Regions from separate parts of the Rhizobium sp. 05L429 genome, predicted to be linked through region 2. Evidence: riboswitches for the same ligand, from Rfam matches in the RefSeq annotation. Region 2 holds a riboswitch; the other holds the start of a gene.
What was found. Region 2 has a riboswitch for S-adenosylmethionine ahead of metA (homoserine O-acetyltransferase MetA). Riboswitches for the same ligand answer to the same signal wherever they lie in the genome.
Positions count from the first base shown of each region.

Region 1: another riboswitch for S-adenosylmethionine. It lies ahead of AC1DNW_RS21270 (O-succinylhomoserine sulfhydrylase); the one in region 2 lies ahead of metA (homoserine O-acetyltransferase MetA).

Region 1 is NZ_JBFTNV010000021.1:19,594-24,258, forward strand. It holds gene AC1DNW_RS21255 (Hsp33 family molecular chaperone) at 1-181, shown strand, start outside; gene AC1DNW_RS21260 (hypothetical protein) at 312-902, shown strand; gene apaG (Co2+/Mg2+ efflux protein ApaG) at 970-1,362, opposite strand; gene AC1DNW_RS21270 (O-succinylhomoserine sulfhydrylase) at 1,605-2,789, opposite strand; SAM riboswitch at 2,836-2,914, opposite strand; gene AC1DNW_RS21275 (2'-deoxycytidine 5'-triphosphate deaminase) at 2,988-4,082, shown strand; tRNA gene AC1DNW_RS21280 (tRNA-Gly) at 4,141-4,214, shown strand; gene AC1DNW_RS21285 (hypothetical protein) at 4,225-4,506, opposite strand.
Region 2 is NZ_JBFTNV010000005.1:263,439-275,843, reverse strand. It holds gene AC1DNW_RS07555 (ABC transporter ATP-binding protein/permease) at 1-1,553, opposite strand, end outside; SAM riboswitch at 1,702-1,779, shown strand; gene metA (homoserine O-acetyltransferase MetA) at 1,827-2,750, shown strand; gene AC1DNW_RS07545 (aldose epimerase family protein) at 2,890-3,912, shown strand; gene AC1DNW_RS07540 (GntR family transcriptional regulator) at 4,028-4,801, shown strand; gene AC1DNW_RS07535 (SIS domain-containing protein) at 4,798-5,829, shown strand; gene nagA (N-acetylglucosamine-6-phosphate deacetylase) at 5,829-6,980, shown strand; gene AC1DNW_RS07525 (SIS domain-containing protein) at 6,991-7,719, shown strand; gene efp (elongation factor P) at 7,862-8,431, opposite strand; gene epmA (EF-P lysine aminoacylase EpmA) at 8,582-9,646, shown strand; gene AC1DNW_RS07510 (lysine-2,3-aminomutase-like protein) at 9,643-10,695, shown strand; gene AC1DNW_RS07505 (acyl carrier protein) at 10,960-11,211, shown strand; gene AC1DNW_RS07500 (acyl-CoA dehydrogenase family protein) at 11,211-12,392, shown strand; gene AC1DNW_RS07495 (amino acid--[acyl-carrier-protein] ligase) at 12,397-12,405, shown strand, end outside.

The DNA.
Region 1 (4,665 bases), on a different contig from region 2:
ACCGCGTGCCGTCTTCGATCGCTGCAGCTGTTCGCGGGAAAAGATCGGCGGCGTGCTGAAGGGTTTCAGCGCCGAGGAAGTAGAGGCAAGCCAGGAAAACGGTGAGATCGCCGTGACCTGCGAGTTCTGCTCAACGACCTACCGCTTTCCGGTGCATGAGGTTGCGTCTCAGCTTACTTAGTCTTCCTGAGTATAAGAACAGGCGAGCAATAGAACTAAGCGATAGCGCAGCGCAGTGACTCGACTTTTGGTAGTCACTGTGTGCCTATTGTGTTTCATTGGTTCAGGCTATGGAAGCGGGGTGGGTGCCAATGAAGTTTTTGTGTTTGGTACTTGCGCTCTTAGCTGCAGTGCCGCGAATTAGCTTTGCCGACGACGAGACTGTTCTATGGAAAGAAGTTGGTGGCTGGAGTGTGGCTGTCGACAAAAGTTTGGGCAACGCCTGCTTTGTCATGACTTCCTTTGAAGACGGTACAGTTTTTCGTCTCGGCTTCAATTTCATCGAAAAGGATAATCCCTTTTATATCCTGATGGCCAATGCAAATTGGAAATCATTGGAAGAAGGCAAGCAATATCCGATCGAATTCTACCTGGACCGCTCCAAATGGACTGCCGACGCAAGCGCCGTAGATCTTGACGGTACTAAGGCATTGTGGATTAATTTTAAGGATACTGGCTTGATTGGCGAGTTCGCTCGCAAGTTGAGTTTTCGTGTCGATTTTAACGGCAAGCGGATAGTTGCCCTCAGTCTAAAGAACTCCGTCAAAGCGACCGATGAGATGCTCGTCTGTCAAAAGGCTGTCAACGCTGCAGTGGCCCAACAGCCGGCACAGCCGCAATCAAAAGATCCGTTTGAGGCAAAGCCGGATGCTCAGACCGCATCGGATCCCTTTGAGCTTTAATAGAGATTGCCGATTGAAGACTTCAGCATTGCCGCATATCCGCGAGCAATCGGTTCGAATTTACGCATCAGTTGAGCACCCTGAGCAGGCCGGGTGAATCGAGCGAGAAGGCGGGGATGTCGACATCGAACAGCTCGCCTTCGTCCGTCTCCATCTGGTAATGGCCGAACATCAGGCCGGATGGCGTATCCAGCGGACAGCCCGATGAATATTCATAGGTATCGCCAGGTTGCAGACGCGGCTGCTCGCCAACGACGCCGGGGCCGCTGACCTCGTCGATCTGCCCGTTCTGGTCGGTAATATTCCAGTAGCGGTTGACGAGACGTACGGCTATGCCGGAGTTGTTGGCGATGACGACGCGATAACCCCAGACATAGCGATCGTCGTCCGGATCGGATTGCTCCTCCAGATAGAACGGTTCGACAACCACTTCGATGTCTCGTGTGAGGGCGCGATACATGCCTTACACCTTAGTCAATATACGTTACCCGTATCTTATAACAGTCCTCATGCGTCAAGAAACGGAACAGTGAACGTGGCCCCGCCGCCCTCGGTCGGGCCGCCTTTTGTTCATTAAGCCTAACTCTCAGTGTTAATTTCAAGGCAAATGCCACGGCCACGGTGGTATTCCGCGGCCGCGCCAGGAGCGCCGTGCGTCCTTTCGGACGCACAAAGGAACGCTCTATCCCTTGAATCGACGGGTCAGGCCGAAACCGTTTCCAGTGCGCGGGCGAAATCCTCGATGAGATCGTCCGTGTCTTCGATACCGGCCGAGAGGCGTACCGTGCCCGGCGAAATGCCGAGCTCGGCGCGGGCCTCGTCCGTCAGGTTCTTGTGCGTCGTCGTCGCCGGATGGGTGATCAGGCTCTTGGAGTCGCCGAGGTTGTTGGAGATCTTGACGATATCGAGCGCGTTCTGCAGCGCGAATGCCGCTTCCTTGCCACCCTTCAGCTCGAAGCAGACCAGCGTCGAGCCGCCGGTCATCTGCTTGGCAATGATATCGGCCTGCGGATGGTCCTTGCGGCCGGGATAGATGACCTTGGCGACCTTGCCCTGTTCGGCCAGGAAATCGGCGATCTTGGCGGCATTCTGCGTCTGCTGCTTGACGCGCAGCGGCAGCGTCTCGATGCCCTTCAGAAGCGTCCAGGCATTGAAGGGCGACATGGCCGGGCCGGTATGGCGGAAATAGTCATGCAGGTTCTCGTCGATCCATTCCTTGTCGGAAAGCACGACGCCGCCGAGGCAGCGGCCCTGGCCGTCAATATGCTTGGTGGCGGAATAGACGACGATATGGGCGCCGAGTTCCAGCGGCTTCTGGAAGAGCGGCGTCGCAAACACGTTATCGACCACGACCTTCGCGCCGATCTGGTTGGCGAGCTTGGAGACACCGGCAATATCGACCACTTCCAGCGTCGGATTGGTCGGGCTTTCCAGGAAGAACACCTTGGTCTTCGGCGTGATGGCCTTTTCCCAGTTCTCCAGGTAGCGGCCATCGACCAGCGTGCAGTCGATGCCATATTTCGGCGCCAGCGTCTCGACCACCCAGCGGCAGGAACCGAAGAGGGCGCGGGCGGCGACGATGTGGTCGCCGGCCTTCAGCTGGCAGAGAATGGCGGCGGTGACGGCGGCCATGCCGGAAGCCGTGGCGCGGGCATCTTCCGCGCCTTCCAGCATGCACATGCGCTTTTCGAACATGTCATTGGTGGGGCTGCCGTAGCGCGCGTAGATGAAACCTTCGGTTTCGCCCTTGAAGCGCGCCTCGGCTGCTTCCGACGTATAGTAGACGAAACCCTGCGTGAGATAGATTGCCTCGGATGTCTCGCCATATTGCGAGCGGAGCGTTCCGCCGTGGACGAGTTGGGTTGCCGGGCGCCAGGTCTTGCTCATGCCATCACCACTTTCAAACAACAAAAAAACCGGCCGCAAAAGCAGACCGGTTTTCAACCCGGTCTTTTTAGCCACTTATTTAACGTGGCTGCAAGCCGACCGGCCAAATCACCACGGGATAAAATTGCAATACTGCCGTTCTGCGCTTGCGTCAATTCCCCGACTTTGGTTTTGTCGGCGGCAAATTATGGATGGAGCATGATGGCTCGCGAAACTGGAATTTTGGCCGACRGCGCGATTTCCGCGCTGTTTGAAACGGGGCGTCTTCAAAGCGAACGGGAGCTTGATCGTGATCAGATCCAGCCTGCGAGCCTGGATCTGCGGCTGGGCGCCAAGGCTTTCCGGGTGCGCGCCAGCTTCATGCCCGGCCCTTCTCACCTTGTCGCAGACAAGCTCGATCGGCTGAGCCTGCATGTCATTGATCTCAGCGAAGGCGCGGTGCTGGAAACCGGCTGCGTCTACATCGTACCGCTGATGGAGCGTCTCGATCTGCCGGCCGACATGTCTGCCTCTGCCAATCCCAAGAGCTCGACCGGCCGTCTCGATATCTTTACCCGCGTCATCACCGATTACGCGCAGGAATTCGACAAGATCCCATCAGGCTATTCCGGTCCGCTCTATCTCGAAATCAGCCCGCGTACTTTCCCGATCGTCGTGCGCCGCGGTTCGCGCCTGTCGCAGATCCGCTTCCGTGTGGGCCATGCTGTGCTCAACGAACCGGAGCTCCTGAAGCTGCACGAAACGGAAACGCTGGTGGCTGCCAAGCAACCGAACGTATCCGGCGGCGGCATTGCACTGTCGATCGATCTGGCGGGCGACGAGGAGAGCCTGATCGGGTATCGCGGCAAACACCACACGGCCGTCGTCGATGTCGACAAGAAGGCCCAGCACGATATCTTCGATTTCTGGGAGCCACTCTATAGCCGAGGCCGCAACGAACTGATCCTCGATCCCGATGAGTTCTACATTCTCGTCTCGCGTGAGGCCGTTCACGTCCCCCCGCATTACGCGGCGGAAATGACGCCCTTCGACCCGCTCGTCGGCGAATTCCGCGTGCATTATGCCGGCTTCTTCGATCCGGGCTTCGGCCATGCGCCGGCCGGCGGGCGCGGCAGCCGCGCGGTGCTGGAAGTGCGCAGCCACGAAGTGCCCTTCATCCTCGAAGACGGCCAGATCGTCGGCCGCCTGATCTACGAGCACATGCAGGAACAGCCGACGAGCCTCTATGGCTCAGGCCTAGGCTCCAACTATCAGGCGCAGGGCCTCAAGCTCTCGAAGCATTTCCGGATCTGATCTCGGTAATGCCGCGACTTGACAGCGGCGGCCATCTGTTGGAAGTCTCAAGCTTCAGGCGGGTGTAGCTCAATGGTAGAGCAGCAGCTTCCCAAGCTGAATACGAGGGTTCGATTCCCTTCACCCGCTCCAGCTACTCCTCTCAATCTCTTCCGAAAATGTTGATCGGCCTGTATCGGCGATGCGCGATCGCCAACGTGCGGTCCGGACGGATGATATAGGTCTCCTCGACCTGCCGGCCGTACTGGTCGATGAAATCGTGCGGGAAGGTCGAGCCGACAGGCGACTTTGTCAGTTTCGTGCGCGGCTGGCCGTTATAGGTGATGCTGCCGGGAATGGGCTCGATGCCGGGACCCGTATATTCGACGGTCGTGCAGCCGGCGAGCGCCAGCGCGCCGATGAGGCCAAGTGCGATCAGTTTCATATTGGAAGCCTTTCTTTCCGCAGCACGGTGTCATTGTACCGCAAATTGCGAAAAGCTCACGATACAAACGGCGCACACGTCTTCAACCCTTCGAGAAGGGCGTTGCGACCATGGTCTACTGCTTTTCCGAAGTCGCTCGACCGATATGCTCGACCGATC
Region 2 (12,405 bases):
TCGGCATCGAGAAGCTTGTCCCAGCGCGCGCGGCTGTCGAGGCGGGCGATCAGCGAATGCAGGCCGGCAGCCTCAAGTGCGGCCTCGACGGTCGCCTTGTCATAGGCCTCGGGTTTTTGGGGGAAGGAAATTGCCTCGCGCAGCGTGCCGCCCGGCACGTAGGCGACCTGCGGGATGAACAGCATGTCGGCAATGGGCGGTAGGCCCATTGTGCCTTTGCCACATGGCCAGAGGCCGGCCATGGCCTGGAAGAGCAGGCGGCGGTTCACGCTGTGATCGCCGTTGATCATGACCTTTTCGCCGGCCTTGATCGTCACATCCGCCTCGCGCATCCGGAAGCCGCCGCAATCCTCGATGTCTTCGCCAAGCTTGGCGAGGATGACGACATTCTTCAGCGTCAGCGTATCCGGCGCGGTTTCCTCATAAACAATGGTGTCTTTCAGATCGAAGCCATCGTCCATCTCCAGCAACGCCTGACGGAAATCGGTGACGCGCATCAGCGTGGCGCGCCATTCGGCAATCGGGCCGAAGTTGGCGACGTACCAGCGCAGCGCTGTATTGACCTGATTGAAGGCGCCGACCGACATCATCAACTGGCCGAAGGTCAGCCCGCCAGAAAAATAGGCTGGGGCTGCGACGATAATCGGGATGACGATGACCAGCCAGCCGTACCCTGCCGAAACCCAGGTCAGGTTGGTATTGGCTATGGCCAGCCGCTTGATGACGGCAAGAACATTGGTGATATCGCCGTTGATGCGCTTGCGCTCATTCTCCTCTCCGCGCGCCACTGTGATCGCCGGCATGTTCTCATTGGCATGCATCAGCGCGAAGCGCAGTTCGGCCTCCTTCGAGAACCGGTCGGCATTGAGTTTGACGAGCTTGCGGCCGACGACCTGGCTCAATAGCGAGGCTGATGCGGCGTAGAAGATTGCTGCCCAGACCATATAGCCGGGAATGGTGAAGTTATAGCCGCTGATATGGAAGATGAAGCCGCTCGAAAGCTCCCATAGCACGCCGATGAAGCTGACGAGCAGGATGGTCGACTGCAGCAGTCCGAGCACAAGCCCGGTCGTGCTTTCCGCCAGATTCCGCGAATCCTCATGCAGGCGTTGGTCGGGGTTTACGCCGATGATGCCGATGGTGGAAAGCTTGAGGGCGCGTTTGCGCTTCAGCCATTGATCGACGAGATCGCGCGAGAGGCCTTCGCGCATATAGAGCGCGGTCATCTGGTTCAGCCAGGCCTGCAACACGTTGAGCAGCAGCAGAGCGCCGGCAATCATCGCGAAGACTTCGAGCTGCTTGAAGAATTCGCCAAGGTCACGGCGTTCGAGGGAATCATAGAAGGGCGCATTCCACTCATTGAGGATCACCTGTCCATAGGCGGTTGCCAGGATGATGACGACGAGCGTTATCGCAAGCAGCAGCACCCTGCCACGAACCTCAGAATTCCAGAATGCGGAGAACATCACTCCAAGTCGATATGTCAGGCTGAGATCATACCCTACCCGGTCCTGACTCTGGATGCCCCTCCCCCTTTCAACGTCATTTGCCATTACAACTTTCCAAATCCGCCCATCCTTACATTAATAACATGGGGGCGTTACTGGTCCATCAACAGATTCCACCACCCATAAAGAAAGCGTGATGGCTTTTGCAGCTATCTGCATTGACAGTTGATTCGCAACGAGACTGGCGCTATTTAAGGTGCCTCGTGGTGATTTGGCCGGCCGGCTTGCAGCCACGTTAAATAAATCGCTAAAGGGCCGCGTGCGGACCGGTAGCGATTCTTTCGCCGCCGGTTTTTTATTTTGATCGAGTTGACCGCAATGCCCATCAAGATCCCCGACACGCTGCCCGCCTTCGAAACCCTCGTGAACGAGGGCGTGCGGGTGATGACCGAAACGGTGGCGATCCGCCAGGATATCCGTCCCTTGCAGATCGGGCTGCTCAACCTCATGCCGAACAAGATCAAGACCGAGGTGCAGATGGCGCGCCTTGTGGGCGCGTCGCCGCTGCAGGTGGAATTCTCGCTGATCCGCGTCGGCAACCACAAGGCCAAGAATACGTCTGAAGAACATCTGCTCGCCTTCTACCAGACCTGGGAGGAAGTGAAGCACCGCAAGTTCGACGGTTTCATCATCACGGGCGCGCCGATCGAGACGCTGCCCTACGAGGATGTTACCTATTGGAAGGAAATGCAGCAGATTTTCGACTGGACCCAGACGAATGTGCATTCGACCATGAATGTCTGCTGGGGTGCGATGGCGGGGATCTATCATTTTCACGGTGTGCCGAAATATGAGCTGAAGGAAAAGGCCTTCGGCGTTTACCGCCACAGCAATCTCAAGCCCTCATCTGTCTATCTCAATGGTTTCTCTGATAATTTCGAGGTTCCTGTGTCGCGCTGGACCGAGGTGCGCCGGGCCGACATCGAGAAGGTCGATGGTCTTGAGATCCTGATGGAATCCAGCGAGATGGGCGTCTGTCTCGTGCACGAGGCGAAGGGCCGGCGGCTCTATATCTTCAACCATGTCGAATATGATTCCACATCGCTTTCGGACGAATATTTCCGCGACGTGAATGCCGGCGTGCCGATCAAGATGCCGCACAACTACTTCCCGCATAACGATTCCACTCTTGCGCCACAGAACCGCTGGCGCAGCCACGCGCATTTGCTTTTCGGCAACTGGATCAACGAGATCTACCAGACGACGTCCTACGATATCGAAGAGATCGGCTCGGGCATCTGAGCGTCATCGGGCGGGCTTACAAATAACGCCGTCGCATTTCTGTGACGGCGTTTTGTTTTCCGGTTTGCCCGGTTGCGGTTTGCAGGAAATGGGGGCAGGTTCCGGTTCCTGAATTCTAGGGATGGAGTGAGCGTCGATCATGGCGGACAAGTTGGAACGGGAAGTTTTCGGACAGACGAAGGACGGCGAGACCGTCCATCGCGTCGTCATCCGCGGTGGCGGATTGACGGTCAAGGTGTTGAGCTGGGGTGCAGTTATCCAGGATATCAGGCTGGAGGGTCATGACGCACCGCTGGTGCTCGGCTTCGAGGATTTCGCAAGCTATCTCGCTCATTCGCCTTTCTTCGGCGCGACGCCGGGACGCTGTGCCAACCGTATTGGCGACGGCAAGTTCACGCTCGACGGCAAGGACTACCAGCTCGAACTTAACGAGAAGGGCGTCACACATCTTCACGGCGGCAGCAATAATATCGGCACGCTTGTCTGGACGGTCGTCGAGCATGAGACCGACCGCGTGGTGCTGAAGATCGTCGATCCCGATGGCCGTGCCGGTTATCCGGGCAACTGCACGATCCAGGCGACCTATCGCGTGCATGGCGATGGCGAGCTTTCTGTCACCTACGAGACGACAACGGACCAGCCGACGATCGCCAATGTCTGTCAGCATTCCTATTTCAATCTCGATGGCCGGGAGGATGCGCTGGCGCACGACATCATGATCGCCGCCGATCACTATCTGCCGACCAATGAAAGGCAGATACCGACCGGCGAGATCCGCTCCGTCGAGGGCACCGCATTCGATTTCCGTGCGATGGCGCCGATGAAGCGTTTTGCCGGTCAAGAGCAAGCGCTCTACGACCACAATTTCTGCTTTTCGAGCGAGCGCACAGCCAAGCGCTCCGTCGTACTTGCCCGCAGCCTGCATTCCGGCGTGTCGCTGGAAGTGCGTACGACAGAGCCGGGCGTGCAGTTCTATGCCGGCTTCAAGCTCGGCGTGCCGGTGCCGGGTCTCGATGGCCGCAGATACAGTCCCTTCGCCGGCTTCTGCCTGGAAACGCAGATCTGGCCCGATGCCATCAATCATCAGGACTTTCCGAACGCGGTATTGCGTCCCGGTGAAGTGCTGCGCCAGGAAACGGATTATATCTTTACGAAGAACTGAGTTCGTATTTCCTGTCCTGATTAATGAGACCCTCGCGGCCAACCGCGAGGGTTTTTTCTTTGGTGAAGCGAATCCGGCTTGCCGATTGGTTCTAAATAGGTTCTATTGTGTATCCATGGATAGAACCAGTCTGATAGCGGAACTGAATGGCCGTGGGCTGCGCGATGAGGCGGCAACGGGACCGCTTTACAAGCGGCTGGCGCAGGGCCTCACCGGCCTCATTCAGGAGGGCCTCTTGAAGCCCGGCACGGCGCTGCCCGGCGAACGCGATCTGGCGGAAGCTCTGAAACTCGGCCGCGTCACTGTGCGAACAGCCTATCGGGATCTCATGACATCGGGTGCGCTTGAATCCCGGCACGGCAGCGGCACCTTCGTTTCCAGCAAGGTCGAGCGTATGGAGCAGTCGCTGTGGCGACTTTCCTCCTTCTCGGCGGACATGCGTTCACGCGGGCGCTCGCCGGCGGCCCAGATCCTGTCGCGCACCATCAACAGCCCATCTCCGGAAGAGTCCTTCCTGCTCGGCCTCAGTGTCGACGAGCCGGTGCTGCGGCTCGACCGCCTTCGTTTGGCCGACGGGCTGCCACTCGCCATCGAACGCGCCGTCGTTCCGGTCAAGTTTCTTGGCGACAATGCCGGCGGCGAAGGCTCGCTCTACGATGCGCTTGCGCAGAGCGGCCACAAGCCGGTGCGCGCCATGCAGCGATTGACGGCCGTCACGCTCGATCCCTCTTCGGCCGCTATTCTTGATGTCAAGGCCGGTGCGCCTGCGCTTCTGATCGAGCGCGTATCGCGCCTGGAAGACCAGCGTGTCGTTGAATACACCCGCTCGCATTATCGTGGCGACGCCTATGATTTCGTCGCCGAACTGAGAATTGGAGATGACCTATGAGTGAGAACCAGTCGTTGATGCTGCAGGAAGCGGGCCAGTCGCCCGAAGTGGTCGCCGCCTTGCTCGAAAAGGAAAAGCCGGTTTTTGCCGAAATCGCCCGGCTGTTTTCGTCCGCCCGTCCGAGCGTCGTGACGACGGCGGCGCGGGGCTCTTCCGACCATGCAGCGACCTTCTTCAAATATCTCTTCGAGATCACTTGCGGCGTGCCGGTCGCCTCGATCGGCCCTTCGATCGCCTCGGTCTATGGCGCTTCCCTACATCTGAAGGGTGGCATCCACTTCACCGTTTCCCAGTCGGGCGCCAGTCCCGATATCGTGGCACTGCAGGAAGCGGCCAAGAAGGGCGGAGCGACGACGATCGCCGTCGTCAACGTCACCGACAGCCCGCTCGCCAAGCAGGCCGATATCGTTCTCGGCCTCAATGCCGGTGCCGAAAAGAGCGTTGCCGCGACCAAGTCCTTCATCGCATCGGTTGCCGCCCTTGCCGGTGTCACTGCTGCGATCGGCGGCAAGGCCGATCTGCAGGCCGCTATCGAGAAGCTGCCGGCCGCTTTGTCTGCGACATCGGGCATCGATACTGCTGCTGCCGAGGGTGTTCTGTTCAGCGCCGCATCGCTTTACACAGGCGGCCGCGGCACGGCTTTCGCCATTGCTCTTGAAGCGGCGCTGAAGGCTAAGGAAACCGCAGGTCTTCATGCCGAGGCCTTCTCGCTTGCCGAACTGATGCATGGCCCGATGCGCCTCGTGCAGCCGGGCTTCCCGATCGTCGGTTTCGTGCCTGAAGATGCTGCTTTCGACAATAATGTGAAGGCACTGGATCGGCTGCAGAAACTTGGCGCCACGACCGTGCCCTTCTCCACAAAGCCGCTTGCCGGCGTCAACCTGCAGGTTCCGACGACCGGCAACGGCCTCGTCGATCCCCTGGTCTCGCTGCTCGTCTATTACCGCCTGATCGAGTCGGTCACCCGCCGTAAGGGCTTCGATCCGGACAAGCCGGCAAACCTGCTCAAGGTGACGGAGACCGTCTGATGAGCCGCAAGATCTTCACGGGCGCCCGTATCTTCGACGGAGAGCGCTTTCATGACGAGCGGGCGCTGATCGTCAAGGACGGACGCGTCGAGGCGATCGTCGGCCTGAATAAGCTGCCCGAGGGCGAAGTCGTGACGCTTGATGGAGGCGTGCTGTCTGCTGGCTTCGTCGATGCGCAGGTCAACGGCGGGGGTGGTCGTATGCTGAACGACGACCCATCGCCGGTTTCCATGTACATGATCGCCGATGGACATCGGCCATACGGCACGACGGCACTGCTGCCGACGCTGATCACCGACACGGCCGAGGCAACGGCAACAGCGATCGAGGCGGCCAAGGTTGCGGTGAAGACGAACCGCGGTGTTGCCGGCCTGCATCTGGAAGGCCCGCATCTGGCGCCGGCGCGCAAGGGCGCGCATCTCGCCGAGCTCATGCGGCCGGTCGAGGACAAGGACGTCAAGGCCTTCATCGCTGCGCGCGAGGCGATCGGCACGTTGCTCGTCACCATGGCGGCGGAACAGGTAACGGTTTCGCAGGTGCGCGAACTCAGCGAAGCCGGCGTCATCGTCAGCATCGGCCATTCCGACAGCACGAGCGAAGCGGCGGAAGCTCGTTTCGATGCCGGTGCCCGGGGAGTGACACATCTCTTCAACGCCATGAGTCAGCTGGCGCATCGCGCGCCAGGGCTCGTCGGGGCGGCGATCGATCATCCGGCGGTCTGGTGCGGCATCATCGCCGATGGTCACCATGTCGATCCGAAGGCATTGCGCACGGCGTTGCACGCTAAGCGTGGCGAGGGCAAGCTTTTCTTCGTAACCGACGCCATGTCGCTCGTCGGCTCGGAGAAGGACACGTTCATGCTCAATGGCCGCACCGTGCGACGCGAAAGGGGCGGTTTCTGTTCCAAACTCGTGCTTTCGGACGGCACGCTGGCAGGCTCGGATGTCGATATGGCTTCGACGATCCGCTACGGCGTCACCTATCTGGAACTGACGCTTGCTGAAGCGCTCAGGATGGCGACGCTCTATCCGGCGCGGTTCCTGCGGCTTGCCGATCGCGGCCACCTTTCGCCGGGCGCGCGCGCCGATCTCGTGCATTTCACCGATGCGATCGATGTGACGGCGACCTGGCTCAACGGCGAAGCGGCTTAGGGAGCGGCGGATGAGCGACATTACGGACGCCTATTTCGCCAATCTCATCGGCCGGCTGGAGGAGCTGAAACAGGCCCTTGCGGAGCCGATGGCGCAGGCCGCTGCCGTGATACTCGAGGCTGCCCGTGGCGACAAGCGCGTCTATGTCTTCGGCACCGGCCATTCGCATATGCTGGCGGAAGAAGTTCACTATCGAGCTGGCGGGCTCGCCTTCACGGTGCCGGTCCTGGTCGGTTCGGCGATGCTGCATGAGGGTGCGGTCATCAGTTCGGTCTATGAACGCACGCAGGGTCTGGTACGGCCGATGCTGGAGCGTTACGGCATGCAGCCGGGCGACGTCATCATCATCGCCTCGAATTCGGGCGTGAATGCCGCGCCGATCGAGGCGGCCGACTATGCGCGAGAGATCGGCGTCAAGGTGATCGCCATCACATCGATTGCCTATTCGACAGCGATCGCCAATGGCCGCCGGCGGTTGGCCGATGTCGCAGATGTGGTGCTCGACAACGGATTGCCGCCGGGCGACGCCGTTCTCGATCTGGATGGCACCGGCCTCCGGGTCGGGCCGGTCTCGACGGCGGTCGGGGTGACGGTCATCAACGCTATCTTCGCGGACGTCGCCTCCGAGCTTTCCAAGTCCGGCGATGCGCCGGTCTATCTTAGCGCCAACATGCCGGGTGCTGCGGAGATCAACCAGAAACTGGTGAAGAAATACCGGCCGCGCAATCCTCATCTCTGAGTACGGAGGCCGGCGTTTTTCCGGCCTTTCTCTATATGGCCACGGGCGCCGTCAGGGCGATCGTGCCCTTGGAAGCAGACGTCAAATGAAAACGGCCCGAAGCGGGTGCTCCAGGCCGTTGGAATGTCTGGAACTGATGCGCTCAGTTCTTGGCGCGCTCGACGTAGGAATTGTCTTCCGTCGCGATGACGACGCGGGTGCCGGCGTCGATATGGGGCGGAACCAAAGTGCGGATGCCGTTCGACAGGATCGCCGGCTTGTAGGAGGAGGAGGCCGTCTGGCCCTTCACGACCGGCTCGGTCTCGACGATCTCGAGGGTGACGTGGCGCGGCAGATCGAGCGCCAGCGGAATGCCTTCGTGGATCGACAGGATGCAGGTCATGCCTTCCTGGAGGTAGGCCTTCTGGTCGCCCATAGTGTCAACGTCGACGACGACCTGGTCATAGGTGGCCGGGTTCATGAAGTGGAAGCCTTCGCCATCTTCATAAAGGTACTGGAAGTTGACGTCTTCGACGAAGGCGCGCTCGACCTGCTCGGTGGTGCGCCAACGCTCGGAAACCTTCACACCGTCGACGATGCGGCGCATGTCGACCTGGGTGACCGGCGTGCCTTTGCCCGGGTGGAAATTCTGAGCCGTGAGAACGACGTAGAGCTTGCCGTCGACATCGAGAACGTTGCCCTTGCGGACCGAAGAGGCGATGACCTTGACCATAAGACTTCCTTGTAAGTCGGCTTTCGGCGTCGTAGAGGACAGTCGGAATGGCCCTGAAGACGCAAAATGTTTTTCTTTCGGGGCGCACTAACCTAAAATCGCAGAAATAGCCACCCCCATACCGGCTGAATCCGGCGAGGAAAGCGCTGAATGAACCTCACGAGCGCCAAAGCGTCTCCCTGGTGGACCCCCGCCGTACACGCCGATCGCCGTCCGTTCCTCATGGGGCGCAACGCGATCCAGGCAGCGTTGCGCGGCTACTTCGCGCGTGAGGATTTCATTGAGGTCGATACCGCCACCTTGCAGGTCTCTCCGGGCAATGAGGCGCATCTGCATGCGTTTGCCACACAGGCCCTGACGACAGATGGACAGGCTGCACCCTTCTACCTGCACACGTCGCCGGAATTTGCCTGCAAGAAGCTCTTGGCCGCTGGTGAAGAACGCATCGTCTGCTTCGCACATGTCTATCGCAACCGCGAGCGTGGGCCGCTCCATCATCCTGAGTTCACCATGCTCGAATGGTATCGTGCGGGCGAAAGCTATGAGAGCCTGATGATGGATTGTGTGCGCATGCTGGCGCTCGCCGCCGAAACGATTGGAACCACAACGCTCACCTATCGTGGCGCCGAGTGCGACCCCTTCGCCGGGCCGGAGCGTATCAGCGTTGCAGAAGCGTTCGGTCGCTATGCCGGCGTCGATCTTCTGGCTTCTGTGTCTGCTGACGGCTCGACCGATCGCGAACATCTCGCTGCCGAAATGGGGCGGGTCGGCATGCGCGTTGCCGATGATGACCATTGGGCCGATCTATTCAGCCGGGTGCTGGTGGAGAAGGTCGAGCCGCATCTCGGCTTCGGCCGCGTCACCATTCTCGATGAATATCCGGTTTCCGAAGCCGCGCTTGCGCGGCCGTCGGCGCGCGATCCCCGCGTGGCGGAGCGGTTCGAACTTTATGCTTGCGGCGTCGAGCTTGCCAACGGCTTTGGCGAATTGACCAATGCCGCCGAGCAGCGGCGTCGTTTCGAGATCGAGATGGCGGAGAAGGTGCGGGTCTATGGCGAGACCTATCCGCTCGACGAGGATTTTCTGGCCGCGCTGGCAATCATGCCGGAAGCAAGCGGTATCGCGCTCGGCTTCGACCGCCTGGCGATGCTGGCGACGGGTGCCTCTCGGATCGATCAGGTGCTCTGGGCGCCGGTCGCGGAGTACGGCCGATGAATATCATGCGTCCGATCAAGAGCGTGGACGATCTTGTCAGGGCGGGGCTGATCGAAGAAGCCGAACGGCTGGCGCTCGACGAGGTTGCCACGCGTTATGCCCTCACGCTGACGCCCGCCATGGCGCGGCTGATCGATCATGCCGATCCGGCTGACCCGATTGCCCGGCAATTCGTGCCCGATGCAGCGGAGCTCGTCACCACGTCGGAGGAACGGGCTGATCCCATAGGCGATCATGCCCACAGCCCGGTCGAGGGCATCGTGCATCGCTATCCCGACCGCGTGCTGCTGAAGGCCGTGCATGTCTGCCCGGTCTATTGCCGCTTCTGTTTCCGGCGGGAGATGGTCGGGCCGCAGGGGCTCGGCACTCTCGATGCAGCGGCGCTCACTGCCGCCTTCGACTATATCCGCGGGCATGGCGAAATCTGGGAAGTGATCCTGACGGGCGGCGATCCGCTGGTGCTTTCACCGCGGCGTCTTGGTGAGATTCTCAGCCAGCTTGCAGAGATCGAGCACGTGAAGATCGTGCGCTTCCATACGCGCGTGCCCGCCGTCGATCCGCAAAAGATCGATGCAGAGCTGATCGCGGCTCTGAAAGCGAGTGGCAAGACTGTCTATGTCGCGCTTCACGCCAACCATCCGCGGGAACTGACGGCGGAAGCACGCGCCGCCTGCGCCCGGCTGGTGGATGCAGGCATCGTCATGGTCAGCCAGTCGGTGCTCCTGAGGGGCGTCAATGATGATCCTGATATCCTGGCGGAACTGATGCGGGCCTTTGTCGAGACGCGTGTGAAACCCTATTATCTGCATCATCCGGATCTTGCGCCCGGCACCAGCCATTTCCGGCTGTCGATAGAGGAGGGGCAGAAGATCGTCGCCTCGCTTCGCGGCCGTATCTCCGGGCTCTGCCAGCCTACCTATATTCTCGATATTCCCGGCGGTTACGGCAAGGCGGTAATCGGCGAGAGCGCCGTGAAGACGACCGGGGAGGGCTGCTACTCGATCTCCGATTATCGCGGTGGCGAGCATTCCTATCCGCCTGCCGGTTAACGCAAAAGTGCGCGTTTGGCGTACCATTTCTGCACTCGGCACAGCCGCCGCCAGTTGCGGCCGCTCTGCTTAGACTATATCAAACTATTGATAGAAATTAAGTATTAGGCATCAGCCCGGCATGATTTGTAAAATGCCAAGTATGGGCGATAGTTATATTTAACTAATAACATTAGCGGAATGTTCTGTTTTCCGCACTAAAAGCACTCCCATGAAAAGGCGATGAATGCCGGCTCAGGATCATGAAAATCTGGAGTTAATGGGATGAACAAGACAATCCGCGACCTCGTAGCCAAATTCGGTAAGCTTCCTGTTTCGATTGATCAGGTTGCCGATGATGCGGATCTCTACACCGCGGGTCTGACGTCCTTCGCCTCGGTGCAGCTCATGCTCGGCATCGAAGAGGCATTCGACATCGAATTTCCGGATAATCTCCTGAACCGCAAGTCCTTTTCCAGCATTTCAGCGATCGCCAAGACGGTCGATCTCATTCAGGATAGCCGAAAGGTCGCCTGATGAACTTCCCGGTCAAGATCACGGAAGACAGCCTCGTCGCAAGGGCTGCTCGCGTCGCCGAAATTGCGGCAAGGCATGCGGATGCCGTCGATTTTGAGGGCCGGTTCCCGCAGGAAGCCGTAAACGCGATGAAGGCCGAGCGTCTGTTCGGCATCCAGATTCCCCGCCATCTCGGCGGCGAGGCCGCTTCCATTACCGATATCGCCGAATTGTGCTCGGTGCTCGGTCAGGCCTGCGCGGCAAGCGCGATGGTCTTCGCCATGCACCAGATCAAGCTTTCAAGCCTTGTCGAACATGGCGTTGACAGCGAATGGCATAGCGCCTTCATGCGCCGCATAGTCGCCGAACAGCTCCTCATCGCCTCCGCCACCACCGAGGGCGGGATCGGCGGCAATCTGCGCAACAGCATCTGCGCGATCGAAATCGACGGTGATACCTGCCGGCTGGAAAAGGACGCAACCGTCATTTCCTACGGTTCGCATGCCGACGCCATTCTCATCACCTCGCGCAGCCATTCGCAGGCCGCCTCTTCCGATCAGGTGCTGACAGCTTTCCTGAAAGACCAGTACACGATCGAAAAGACGCATGTCTGGAATACACTCGGCATGCGCGGCACTTGCTCCGACGGCTTCCTGTTCAAGGGCGAGGCGCCGGCTGTACAGATCCTGCCGAAGCCTTTTGCTGAAATCGCTGCACAGTCGATGCTGGCATCTTCACACCTGCTCTGGAGCGGTGTCTGGTACGGCATCGCGGTTGACGCCGTTTCCCGCGCTCAAGCATTCGTGCGTGCCGCCGCCCGCAAGTCTCCCGATGCCACGCCGCCCGGCGCGCTTCGCCTCGCGGAGGTCTCCAACCTTCTGCAGATGGTGAAGTCGAACGTCGTTGCCGGCCTCAAGGCCTATGAAGACGCCAAGGCTGACGGCGACAAGCTTTCTTCGATGGGTTTTGCCGTTGCAATGAACAACGTGAAGATCGCTTCTTCCGAAACGATCCTGGAAATCGTCAATCATACCATGCTGATCTGCGGCATCATGGGCTACAAGAACGGTACGCCCTTTAGCCTCGGACGCCATCTGCGCGATGCCCATTCCGCGCAACTCATGATCTCGAACGACCGCATCCTCGGCAATACGTCGAGCATGCTTCTTGTCCATAAGCAGGACACTAGCCTACTGGGGTAAAGCCATGGATATG